DNA from 4 places in the Paraglaciecola aquimarina genome. Region 2 is predicted to be linked to each of the others. Evidence: predicted binding sites of a transcription regulator. Region 2 holds the regulator's gene; each other region holds the start of a gene.
The links. Region 2 encodes sigma-54, which starts transcription at its own class of promoters, with help from an activator protein. Its sites were predicted from a motif close to GTTGGCACGNNNNTNGNNT; they were not measured.
Positions count from the first base shown of each region.

Region 1: RS130_RS02655 (DUF1328 family protein) is a predicted target of sigma-54. The motif match lies at 1,627-1,645, and genes of this name have one in related genera.
Region 3: RS130_RS22425 (CsbD family protein) is a predicted target of sigma-54. The motif match lies at 1,525-1,543, and genes of this name have one in related genera.
Region 4: RS130_RS19005 (flagellar hook-length control protein FliK) is a predicted target of sigma-54. The motif match lies at 1,566-1,584, and genes of this name have one in related genera.

Region 1 covers NZ_JAWDIO010000002.1:419,834-422,989, forward strand. Annotated here, with positions in the region: gene RS130_RS02640 (hypothetical protein) at 1-85, shown strand, start outside; gene RS130_RS02645 (hypothetical protein) at 125-376, shown strand; gene RS130_RS02650 (LamG domain-containing protein) at 331-1,401, shown strand; gene RS130_RS02655 (DUF1328 family protein) at 1,696-1,872, shown strand; gene RS130_RS02660 (hypothetical protein) at 1,930-2,142, shown strand; gene RS130_RS02665 (phospholipase A) at 2,272-3,156, shown strand, end outside.
Region 2 covers NZ_JAWDIO010000002.1:243,472-246,627, reverse strand. Annotated here, with positions in the region: partial or broken gene RS130_RS01860 (PTS sugar transporter subunit IIA) at 1-277, opposite strand, end outside; gene hpf (ribosome hibernation promoting factor) at 299-586, opposite strand; gene RS130_RS01850 (RNA polymerase factor sigma-54) at 612-2,102, opposite strand; gene lptB (LPS export ABC transporter ATP-binding protein) at 2,156-2,881, opposite strand; gene lptA (lipopolysaccharide transport periplasmic protein LptA) at 2,881-3,156, opposite strand, start outside.
Region 3 covers NZ_JAWDIO010000002.1:4,515,225-4,518,380, forward strand. Annotated here, with positions in the region: gene RS130_RS22420 (YqaA family protein) at 302-871, opposite strand; gene RS130_RS22425 (CsbD family protein) at 1,292-1,480, opposite strand; gene RS130_RS22430 (alpha/beta fold hydrolase) at 1,729-2,163, shown strand; gene RS130_RS22435 (alpha/beta fold hydrolase) at 2,234-2,737, shown strand; gene RS130_RS22440 (SEC-C metal-binding domain-containing protein) at 2,843-3,028, shown strand.
Region 4 covers NZ_JAWDIO010000002.1:3,852,657-3,855,812, reverse strand. Annotated here, with positions in the region: gene fliI (flagellar protein export ATPase FliI) at 1-1,045, shown strand, start outside; gene fliJ (flagellar export protein FliJ) at 1,050-1,490, shown strand; gene RS130_RS19005 (flagellar hook-length control protein FliK) at 1,739-3,156, shown strand, end outside.

The DNA.
Region 1 (3,156 bases), 180 kb from region 2:
ATTTTCAGATGAATTTAATGGTACCGAGCTCGACAAATCAAAATGGTATGACTATCACCCTACATGGGCTGGCCGTGAACCTTAGATATTTTTACCCTCACAAATAACCGTACACGATGGCTTAATGCGAATAAAAGGAGAAAAGCTCAAGCATGATAAAGTGATCACTTCGGCAGATATTGTCACCGCTGAAGGAACCGAACGAACTTACAGCATTGCCGGTGGCGCGGTGATTTCTAAAACTGAAAATGCTTATTTTGGCTATTACGAAAGTCGATTCAAGGCGGCGAAAACCACTATGTCCACCACCTTTTGGTTAGCCACCCGCAATTGGGACTTCCTTACCCGAAAGACTGTAATGACAGGTATGGTTTAGAACTGGACATTCAAGAGTCGATTGGCCGAGAAGGCGACTTTGACGGCAAAATATTTGCTAAAGGTATGCATTCTAACGGCCATTTTTGGTACGCCGACTGTGATGGCAAAATGCAAGATTTACGTTCACCCAAAGTAACATTTAAAAAGAACAACTTCGCATCTGATAGTTTTAATACCTATGGCGGTTGGTGGCACAACGAAAGTTCGGCCAGCTTTTATTTCAACGATGGCGCGCCTAAATTTATGAGGTTTTATTCACAAGTGAAAGACAAACCTTTTGATCAACCCATGGGGGTCAATTTAGTGTCTGAAACCTATCCGTTCCCTTGGGTGGAGCTCCCTAATTCACAAGAATTAGCCGACCCAACCAAGAACGTCGCATATTATGATTGGGTGCGAGCCTATTTACTCATTGATGCAAATTCTGCAAGCACTCATCAAGACAATAGCTTGCCCACTCCCCCCATTTATGCTGAATCAATTCAGCTTCACTTAGATTCTGCGACGTTAATCGACAGCAATAAAGTAGAAATTTTAACGGAATACAAAACCAACCAGCGCCGAATTCTCAATATCGAGTTAAAAGATCAACAAGGAGCAGTCGTCGCCTCGCATAAAACCTTGGTTAATCCAGGCTTTGCTTTTGTCTCGGTTAAACTGATCGCTGCAGAGCCTTTGCCAATTAACCAAACTTATAGTGTAACTAGTACTATTTGGGCGGAAAAAGATACCAACAAACAACAAGTATTGTTTCAGCAAACTGCGGGACTATTCAATGTAAATACATTGCACAAACAGAACGAAGTAAGTCAAGGATTAGCCCAGTTGGCGATCACAGAGTTAGAGACAGTCAAGTTGACTCAAGCACAAGGCGTATATCATTTCGACGTTTTAGACAACAAAAATCAAAGCGTTCTACAGGGTATCACATACGATAATACAATTGACGTAAGCAGCTTATCTAAAGGGGCTTACGCCATTAAGCTAGACGGTATTCAGTTGGCTAAGTTCACAATCCCTTAATACTTATTTGTCCTTTCATCCATAAAGTTTGGGCTAAATTCAGCTTAGCCCTAAGCTTTCTTCGTCTCTTCCACTAGTACGCCACTGCTTAATCTCACCATTTACTGTGAAACTAATTCTCACTCTGTGTGTAATTCTTGCAATCATCTGACAGTACACTGAATACACCACATGCCAACAAAACAAAAAAGCAAATAAAATCAATCAGTTATAACAATATGTTTTCTTGGCACGGTTCACGCATTACCTATTGTGAATATACAATTTCGATTAACTAACCAAGAGGAAATAACTATGTTGGGCTGGGCATTAACATTTTTGGTCGTAGCAATCATCGCGGCAATTTTTGGATTTGGTGGTATCGCAGGAGCTGCTGCAGGCATCGCTAAAATCATATTTTTTATTTTTATCGCTTTACTTGTTTTATCTCTCATTGTGAACGCTTTAAGAGGCAAAGCACCAAAAGTTTAGACGTAAACACTACATTTATTGGCTTTATTATTTAATTTATTTAACAAGGAAACACCCATGAAAATTTTTAAAACTATGACAACGGCTGCAATTACTTTAACCGCTCTATTTGCATTATCAGCCTGTGACGGCGAAGCGGAAAACGCTGGTGAGGAAGTTGATGATGCAATGAGCAAAGTAGAAGAAAAAGCGAAAGACGCGGGCAATGCCATTGAAGACCTATGTGAAGACGCAAAAGAAGGCGTAAACGCAAAAGACACTGACTGTTAATTTACAACGTCATTAGCGAAAATAGGGGCGTACAGCCCCTTTTTATTGCCAAATTTTTATTTTTTAACCAATAAAACCAAACAGTACTTTTCTTTACAACTAGCAGTTAATAACCTAATGAGATAACGAATGAAAACCATTGCTCCCTCAATTTTTGCTTTAACATGCTTTAGCGCTTTTTTCTGTCACTCAATCTACGCAGAAGAAAATGCCAGCATTCTAGAGCTTGATAAAGCAAAAGTTGAAAATGCTGATTCTATTTTGGATGAACAGGATGACTCAACAAAAAAGGCTTTGAAGAATCCATTTTCACTATCCCAGCATAAACAAAATTACTTTTTACCTTTGAGTTATGCATCTAACCCCAATAGTAAAAATGTGCCGGGACTGACCAGCGAAAATGTCGATAACCTCGAAGCTAAATACCAAATTAGCGTGAAGTTACCGTTATACGTTCCAAGCAACGACACCACAGGTTTGTATTTTGCCTTTACCGCCAAGTCCTTTTGGCAAGTGTACAACAGTGACGTTTCGAAACCTTTTCGTGAAACTAATTACGAACCAGAAGCCTTCTATGCTTGGCAAAATGAATTATCTATTTTGGGATTTAAATTCAATCAAATTCAACTCGGTATAAACCATCAGTCGAATGGACGATCTGACCAACTGTCCAGAAGTTGGAATCGCATTTTTGGCTCAGTGGTATTTAGCGATGCCGACTCATTTTACTACCTTAAGGCTTGGTATCGTATACCAGAAGATCCTAAAACAGGCCCTGATGATGCCAGCGGAGATGATAATCCCGATATCACAACTTACATGGGCCTAGCCGAACTGGGGTACGGTACTAGCTTTGGTGACATCAACCTACTAGGCACTTTAAGAAACAACTTAAGAACCAGTGACAACAAGGGCAGTATTGAATTAAATCTTACCTATCCATTAACCGACAATTACGATTTACTACTGCAATACTTTAACGGTTACGGCGACTCACTCATCGACTACAACCGC
Region 2 (3,156 bases):
TCTATTGCATCATAGGGAATAGGCGATTCGCTGGTGACGACTATTGCTAAAACGTTTTCAAGGCCTTTTAAGCGGCCATGAGGTAACGCAATACCGTTACCAATACCAGTGCTGCCCATTTTTTCTCTGGACATTAAACTCGCGAGTATTGTGCCTTGATCGATGTTAGTCACAACTTGAATGGCGGTTTGACTGATGAGTTCAAGTATTCTTTTTTACTACTGCCCTGAACTGCACAAAGTGTGCAGTCAGGATGGATAATGCTTTTTAATTCCATTACAGCCTCTAATGCTTGGTGTTAATGGCGTTTGACTTTTTCCTTATGTTTAATCACTTGACGATCAAGTTTATCGATTAAACCATCTATTGCTGCATACATATCTGAGTGCTCAGATGTTGCAAACACCTCTGATCCGCTGAGGTGAACGGTAGCTTCGGCTTTTTGATTCAGCTTCTCTACATTTAATATAACGTGCACATTATTAATGTGTTCAAAATGTCGCTCTAACTTAGTGAATTTAGTGTCTACATAGTTTCTTAAAGAATCTGTAATATCTACGTGATGACCAGTAAGGTTAATTTGCATATTGCCTATTCCTTCTAAATTTCGCCTACAACAGGCTTTTACGTTGGTTAGATGGGGGGATCAACAATGATTCCCGGTACTTTGCTATTGTCCGCCGTGCCACTTTAATACCTTGGTCGGCCAACAATTGAGCAATTTTACTGTCGCTTAGTGGTTTGCTAGGCTTTTCAGCAGCGACTAGTTTTTTGATCAATGCCCTTATGGCAGTTGATGAGCATTCTCCGCCTGCGTCTGTGGCTACATGGCTAGAGAAAAAATACTTAAGTTCAAAAATGCCTCGAGGTGTATGCATGTACTTCTGGGTGGTAACCCTTGAAATAGTTGACTCATGCATATCTACCATTTCCGCTACATCGTTTAACACCATTGGTTTCATCATTTCCGGGCCGTGCTCAAAAAAGCCCATTTGTTGCTGCACTATACAATTAGACACTTTAAGTAGCGTTTCGTTGCGGCTTTCCACACTTTTTATAAACCACTTAGCTTCTTGTAGATGAGATCGAATAAATTGGCCATCAGAACTGTTTTTAACGTTCTTGCTCATGGCTGCGTATTGTTGATTAACATTTAGTTTGGGCAGGCTGTCTGGGTTTAACTCTACGGCCCAGCGACCATTCTTTTTACTCACCGATACGTCTGGAATGACATATTCTGGCTCACCGGTTACAACCGCTGTGCCCGGGCGTGGATTTAAGGTTTGCAACAAGCGCATGGCTTCACGTAGTTCATCTTCTTTCAATCGAGTTTTACGCATGAGCGTACGATAGTCTTTACTACCAATTAGATCACAATAGTCGGTGATCAGCATTTTGGCTTCTTCAAGCCAAGGGGTGTCGGCAGCAAATTGCTTAAGCTGAATCAATAAACACTCTTGCGCGCTTCTGGCGCCAGAGCCAATAGGATCGAGCATTTGAATACGTTTTAGAACAACTTCTACTTCATCCAGTTCAATTTCTTCGTCATCCATACTCGCCAGTACTTCTTCAGTACTAATGGTTAGATAGCCGCCTTCATCGATCGAATCTATTATGGCTACGGCAATGGCTTGGTCTGTGTCACTGAAATGGGTTAGGCGTACTTGCCAAAGCAGATGATCTTGAATATTGTCGGTGGTTTCACCTTGGAATACTTGGTCGTCGTCCATTGCTGGGCCTGAGCTACTAGAGGTAGACGGGGCCGGTGCCGATGATGCGCTTAAATATTCATCCCAGGTACTGTCTAAAGGCAAATCTTCAGGAATATCATTGTTTTGTAAGGCATCACCAGACTCTATATTATCGACATTAACTTCCGCCGTGTCATTCGCACCATTTGCGTCATGATTGGTTTCTAATGCCTTGTCACCACCTGTATTATCTACTTGTTCATCAACTTCAAGCAGAGGGTTAGAATCAAGTGCTTCTTGTATCTCTGTTTGCAGGTCAAGTGTAGACAATTGCAGAAGCTTAATTGCTTGCTGCAACTGTGGTGTCATTGTGAGTTGTTGGCTAAATTTTAATTGTAAAGAGGGTTTCATTTACTTCTTATACTTATTTCTGTTGATATCAGCCGAGCTAATCGAAGGCCTAACTATAGCCTGAATTGCTCACCCAGGTATACATCTCTTACACGTTGATCACTTAAAACTTCTTCGGCAGTACCCGATGCTATCAGTTCACCATGGCTAACAATGTAAGCTTTTTCACATACGTCTAGCGTTTCCCGTACATTATGATCAGTAATTAATACACCAATTCCTCGATCACGCAAATGTTGAATGATTTTTTTTATGTCGTTTACTGAAATAGGGTCAACACCGGCGAAAGGTTCATCTAGTAAAATAAACTCAGGATCAGCTGCTAAAGCGCGAGCAATTTCTACTCGTCGGCGTTCACCACCAGACAAACTCATACCTAAGCTGTTGCGAATATGGTTGATATTAAACTCGTCGAGTAATGAATCGGCTTGTTGCTCTCTTTGTTCTTTAGATAGTTCCTTGCGCGTTTGCAATATCGCCATCAAGTTTTGATAAACCGTGAGTTTTCGGAATATAGAAGCTTCTTGAGGTAAATAACCAATGCCTTGGCGCGCACGAACATGCATCGGCTCTAACGTCAGTGCCTGTTGATCGATATAAATTTCACCTTTGTCTAGAGGAACTAGACCCACGATCATATAAAAAGTGGTCGTTTTGCCTGCGCCATTTGGACCCAATAAACCTACTATTTGTCCAGTTGAAACTTCTAGGCTGACATCCCGTACAACTTGCCGAGATTTATAAGATTTAGCTAAATGTGTGGCTTTTAATTGGGCCATTAAGGTTGTGATTCCTGTTGTTTGGCGGCGTTACTTTCAGAAGTAGATTCAGGTTGGAATATCGTGATAACACGGCCACTTTCTTGATTGTTACCTTGAGCGATAATTTGTTCAAGCTCCATATTAAACAATATTGAATTTCCTTTTACGCTGCTCGAGTTTTGCTCGATTAGTGCATCACCATCAAGTGACAATGAACGCGTGGCGCGTTTATACATAATTTGATTGGCTTTTGCTTTAACTGTGCTGCCATCTTCTTGTTGTTGTGAATATTC
Region 3 (3,156 bases), 4.3 Mb from region 2:
ATTGTTATAAGTTGGTTATCATGGGTGTCTCAATTGGAGGACTGGCTGATTTCAAACAATATTGCCAAATGATCAGGCTGTATTCGTCATCCCTGCATGTTTTTAGCACGGATCCATATCTTTGGCTTAAGTGAGACGCCAGCTCAGTTCGTCAATCAAGTAGAGCGTTAATAGTAACTACTATTACGGCGGCGGGAATAACCTTTTAGTTTTAGAGGCATCGCCTTGATTTCAAAGGCATTGTTATAAGTTGGTTATCATGGGTGTCTCAATTGGGGGGAAATGACTTTTGTCGTTAGCTTCAAGAAGCAAACCAAACAATACCAACTATTAGGGTGATACCGATCGTGGTCGGCAACTTGTATTTCTTAAATAGCGCTTCGGCTTGATTTCCTACTAGCTTGACGAGTAAGGCAAGTCCAAAATATCGTAGTGAGCGGGCAATAAACGTAGCGACAATAAACATCACGAAAGAATATTTTGCAGCCCCTGCAGCTAACATGGCAATTTGGAAAGGTATTGGCACCAGACCAATCGACAGCACATACCAAAATCCTTTGACTTGCATTTGCTCTGTGACTTCTTTTAGCTGCTGCGGATCAGAGAACCAACTTGCGATTTGTTCGGAGAATGTCTCAAACAAAAAATATCCCACTAAATAGCCAACTATCGCTCCCAGCACACACCCAACAGTCGCCCAAAAGGCCAGTAACCATATACTCTTGCGCTTTGCTTGCATCAAAGGAATTAATATAGTTTCTAAGGGGATAGGTACAATGATTGATTCTAAGAATGACATTATCATTAACACCCCAAAAAGCTTGGGTGAATCCACAAGTTGTTTAGTTTTGTTTTGCAAATAATGAATCATGTTACCCCTGAATTGGCGATAGGCACTTTCTAATGTTCGGTATTACAAACGCAGTTAAGCGAGACTTTACATGTGCGTGATCAAGGCTTAACTGTTTGAATTAATCACGAGTTAATAGTAAAGAGCTACATTCCATCGAGCTCGAGCAACACACATAAAGTGCACTTAACACTCGCCTGAAAGCAATGCACCAGCGGCTTTTGCCCTAGGTTCTCGGTATTTGCAACTGAACAACCATTCCTTCACACCGATGCCTCGATCAAAATCCGCTGGATACAGTCAAAAAGATCACTCATCAATATGGATTGGCATTCACACCTTGACGATGAAGGGAAATTACAGCGCCAAGGTTGCTAACAGCTGTGTTGATAAGCGTCACTAAGTTTTAATTTGATACTGTAAAGCTATCAGTCCTTTGATTTAGCCAAGCTCATCGAAAGCCTTTTCAGCTTGCTCTTTACTCATTCCATACTTTTCTTGCATTTTGCCGTAGAAAAGATCGAATTCTCCGTCTATTTCGGCAACTTCATCATTGCTCAATTTTCCCCACTTTTTTTGGATTGAGCCACTTAGCTGATTCCATTTACCTTTTGCTATTTCTTTGTTCATGATAACTCCTGTTTAGGTGTTGGGTTAATACTCACCTGAACCAGAAGCGAAACCTGTGCCATCAATTAAAATGTTGAAAAATAACAGTTTTATTAACAAGCATTACCTATAAATACAATTAGGTATGTAGTTATTACAGAGTTACGTGCAATTTGTACCGAGTCCTGTCAATTGATTAATCAAGCCTATTGTTAATTGCTTTGGTGATGGATAGTATTCATGCTCATTTTTGAAAAAAGAGAGTTATCTTGAAGAAAGGTCTACCATTATTTACAGCAGTATTATTATTAATAGGGTGTGAACGAGCGCAATTTGACGACGAAATTACCCGAACTCACGGACTGCCAGACAAAAACGCTGAGTACCAAAAACTACTTACGCAAAAAGCTGTAAACCTTAAAGATGACGAACTCTACAACCGCGTACTTACTCTATGGGACACCCCTTATCGCGAATTGCGTTTGCCAACATCTATCGGAAAAGCGCATATTATTGTTTCAGGTCCGGCGGATGGAAAACCCCTATTCTTACTTCATGGAATGAACGCAGATGCAACTATGTGGTACCCCAATGTTAAAGCGCTATCAAACAATTATAGAGTGTATGCTATTGATGATATTTTAGGCCAAGGGCAATCTACATTAGGAGATGTCAACCCATCCATTGACAATCTAACAACCTGAGTACTTTGAAATTTTTGCAGCGCTTAAATTAGAGAAAGTAACACTGATAGGCGCATCCCAAGGAGGTTGGATTGCAACTAATTTGGCACTCAGTCAGCCAGACAAAATCGAACAACTAGTCTTACTAAGCCCTGCACAAACCTTTACTTGGCTTGACTTTAATATGGATATTATAGAGAACATATTATTTGCTTTAGATCCGCAACGAGACGCATTAAGCGATATATTAAAAACCCTATCTAGCAATGTGCAAGGTATTGATCAAACCTATATTGACCATTTTTATCGAACCGTCAAAACAGCCTCTATTTCCCCATTATTAATGGATATGACCCCCTTCACAGATGAGCAACTAGCCTCACTAACCATGCCAATATTGTTTCTGGCAGGTGATCAAGACTTATTTAATAACCAGCAAAGCGTCGATCGCGCAAAGTCTTTGTTACCTTGTGTGCAGGCTGAAATTGTTTCTGACAGCGGCCATTTCATCACCGTAGATCAAGCCGATTTGGTTAACAATAAGGTAATAGAATTTCTTAATTTAGCCGGACATAGTAAAACAACTGCATGTTAGCTGTTTTGACTTGTTGCTCGATTAGATTAACCTCTTAATTAAATTCAGTTAGACTGGTCTAAGACCACACAACAGAAGTATTGTAGAAGTAGGATTGAAAAGACAATGACTGATAAAAATGACAGCTTTACTGGCAAAAGTAACAACAGTAAAACAACGACTTGTACTAACACAAGCTGTTGCCCTCCCCAAACACCAATTATACGAGCCACTCCCAAAGTTGGCCGTAACGATCCATGTATTTGTGGAAATGGCCTCAAGTACAAAAAGTGCTGTGGAAAAAATGCCTAACAACACTTTTGCCTATAGATAAACTATACAGAAGGAACCACAAAAATAAGCGACGTATTCTGCTATTGCCTGCTGCTAATCAGTATGAAATAAAAAAACCGACTTATTTATTTGCTAGAGGTGCTGCT
Region 4 (3,156 bases), 3.6 Mb from region 2:
TGGCATGGAATTATTAGGCCGAGTTGTTGATGGTAATGGTCAACCTTTAGATGGCCTTGGACCGATCAAAACAGAAAAGCGTGTTCCTTTGACTCGCCCTCCCATGAACCCATTAATTCGTAAACCCATTACCCAACCTCTGGATGTTGGCGTTCGAGCGATCAATGCAATGGTCACAGTGGGGTCGGGACAACGAATGGGCTTATTTGCCGGTTCCGGAGTAGGTAAAAGCGTACTCATGGGCATGATGACCCGAGGAACAAAAGCTGATGTCGTAGTGGTGGGGCTAGTAGGTGAACGTGGCCGAGAAGTAAAGGAATTCATTCAGGATATTTTAGGTGAAGAGGAACGAAAGAAGTCTGTTGTGGTAGCCGCACCGGCTGATACATCGCCATTGATGCGTTTAAAAGGTTGCGAAACAGCGGTGACCATCGCCGAGTACTTTAGGGATCAAGGTTTCAACGTCTTATTGTTAGTTGACTCTCTTACTCGTTACGCGATGGCGCAACGAGAAATCGCATTAGCAGTGGGTGAACCTCCTGCCACTAAGGGTTATCCGCCTTCGGTTTTTGCTCGATTACCAGCGTTAGTTGAACGAGCCGGTAATGGTAGTGAAAATCAAGGTTCTATTACCGCCTTTTATACGGTATTAACCGAAGGGGATGACTTACAAGATCCTATTGCTGACGCAGCCCGAGCGATTTTAGATGGGCATATAGTGCTATCTCGAGCCTTAGCAGACTCAGGGCATTATCCGGCTATTGATGTAGAGGCCTCTATTAGCCGCGTGATGCCAATGGTAGTGTCTAAAGAGCATGAGCAAAGTGCCCGACGTATTCGGCAGGTTTACTCAAATTATCAGAGAAATAAAGATCTCATTACGATTGGCGCTTACACCAAAGGCACCGATCCTAGATTGGATTTAGCGATTACCGCCGAACCGGCAATTAATGCATTTTTGCAACAAGGTATGCATCAAATTCTCGATTTTGAACAAAGTGAAGCCGCCATGTCAGCACTGAGCGGCGGATTAGGAACAGGTTAACGTTATGGCTAATTCTCAACTAAAACTGGTCGCAGACTGGGAGCGCCAAAAAGAACAAAAGCTGGCGCAAGACTTTCAAATTGCTCAGAATTACGCTCAAGAAAATAAGCAAAAGTTATCGGGTTTAGAAAACTACCGATTAGACTATTTACGCCAAGCTCAAGTTAAGGCGAAGCAAGGCATAGGCAGTTTAACCTTTAATCAGCATCAACAATTTATTGGTAAATTAGATAAAGCGTGTGAGTTGCAAATGCAGCAAGTGGCGCAATCTGCCTTGGTTGCCGATCAGCGTAAGTCTCAATGGCTACAGCAGCAGAAAAAACGCAAAGCAGTAGATTTACTGATAGAAAAACAAAACATCGCTCAACAACAACGAGAAGCGAAGCAAGAACAAATAATGTTAGACGAGCTCACCTTACAGAAATTTATTCGCAACAAAGCTTAATCATACTATCCACATTCGCCTTTAATGCCCCAGTTTGTCAGCATGCTATAAAATAAATGATTAATATGTTTATAAGTTGGAATGGTCTTTGCTCTATTTCAACCTAGAGCCTAAAGTCAGATAAGAAAATGACTAATTGGTGACAGAGTACAGTATGGATTTTTTAAGCCCCCACCATGCTAATATTAATTTAGTGTTTTAAAACAGTTAGTTATCGTTTTGTTTTAAAACCAAAGGATGTAATTAGAATGATGCAACAAGTTGCCACCACAAAATCAGAAGTTGCCGTAAATGCCAACACGGCCGCTAATTCGGCAATGAATACCGCTACCAATAATACACAAGCGGAGCGACTGTTTGGGTCTGATTCAAATTCCAATAAAGAGTTTGAACAACTGTTACAGCAACAAAAAGCGAGTCACAAACAGGGGGCGCATTCGGGCTCGTCAACGGCAGAAAAACATAGCACCTCATCTACCTCTAAAAAGTCAGAGGCTACCGAACAAGAAAATAGATTAAGCCAACAGTCGACGGATGAGCAAAGAGAACAAAAACGTGCGCTCGACAATGCACAGTCCAAGCAAAATGAAACAGACTCAAAATCTACTTGGGAAACTAAAGGTCCGGCTAAGCCTAAACTTAAGCTGGATATCGTAGGCGATGGTGACGCTGCAGAGTGGGTGTCTCTAGTCGATAACTTACAAAAATTTTCACAAGGGCAAGCTAGTGACGGGGAACCTCTTACACCGAGCGCGATGGAAACACTCGTTGATAACCTATCTGCAGACAAATTAGAGGTTACCGAGGATGGTAAATCTGCCAATGATAGTGGCTCAGAAAGTGATAATGGATCTGAAAGTGAAGGTACAGATACGGCGAACAGTGCCACACTAACTGAAGTACCGAGCAGCAGTGAAGCTGTGGATGACAGTATGATTTTAAACATAGAAACGTCGGACGACTTTGCCAATTCTCCTTGGCTGTCGCAAAGCCTGCAGAGTGTAACAACGAAGCAAGACGGAAATGTTGATGTGGCAGGTGTTTCTCAAGCCAACGATGAATTATCAGAACTGACTGCTAATACTAAGCAAACCGACGCTAGAGCACTAGAGGCTCAGCAACAAACGGATAATGCAGAAGCTGAAACCGCCTCTTTGCTACCTGATCTAACTGAGCAAGAAAACCAAGCACTTTTGGGGGATTTACTGTCAGAATCGGCCCAAGTAGCTGTCGATAAATTGCTAAATAATAAGGGGCAATCTAACGCTGAGCAGCAGGTGGAAAACTTAGATGCAAGCGCTGCTGATAATAGTCAAGGGGTAGGGACGCTTGCTGCTGAGCAAGAACAGGAAATGGCAGAAAGTTTATTATCTGAAGCTGTGACATTGAATAAGCAGGTGGCAAGCGAGCAATCATCAAGCTCTCCTATACTGACACTGTCTACGTTACCAGATAATAAGCTGGATTCAGTCTTAACTAATTTAGCCGAGCGCTTGTTAGAAAAAGCAGCAGGAACAGAGCAGATTTCCCAAACTTCGACGGTTCGCGGGGAGTCCAGTCAAATATCTGAACTGAGCCATGCAATTACTTCACCGATAAAAGAGTTTGTCGCTTCCTTAAAAAGCGGTATTGCAGAGTTTAAAAATCAATTGGCGCAGGGACGAGA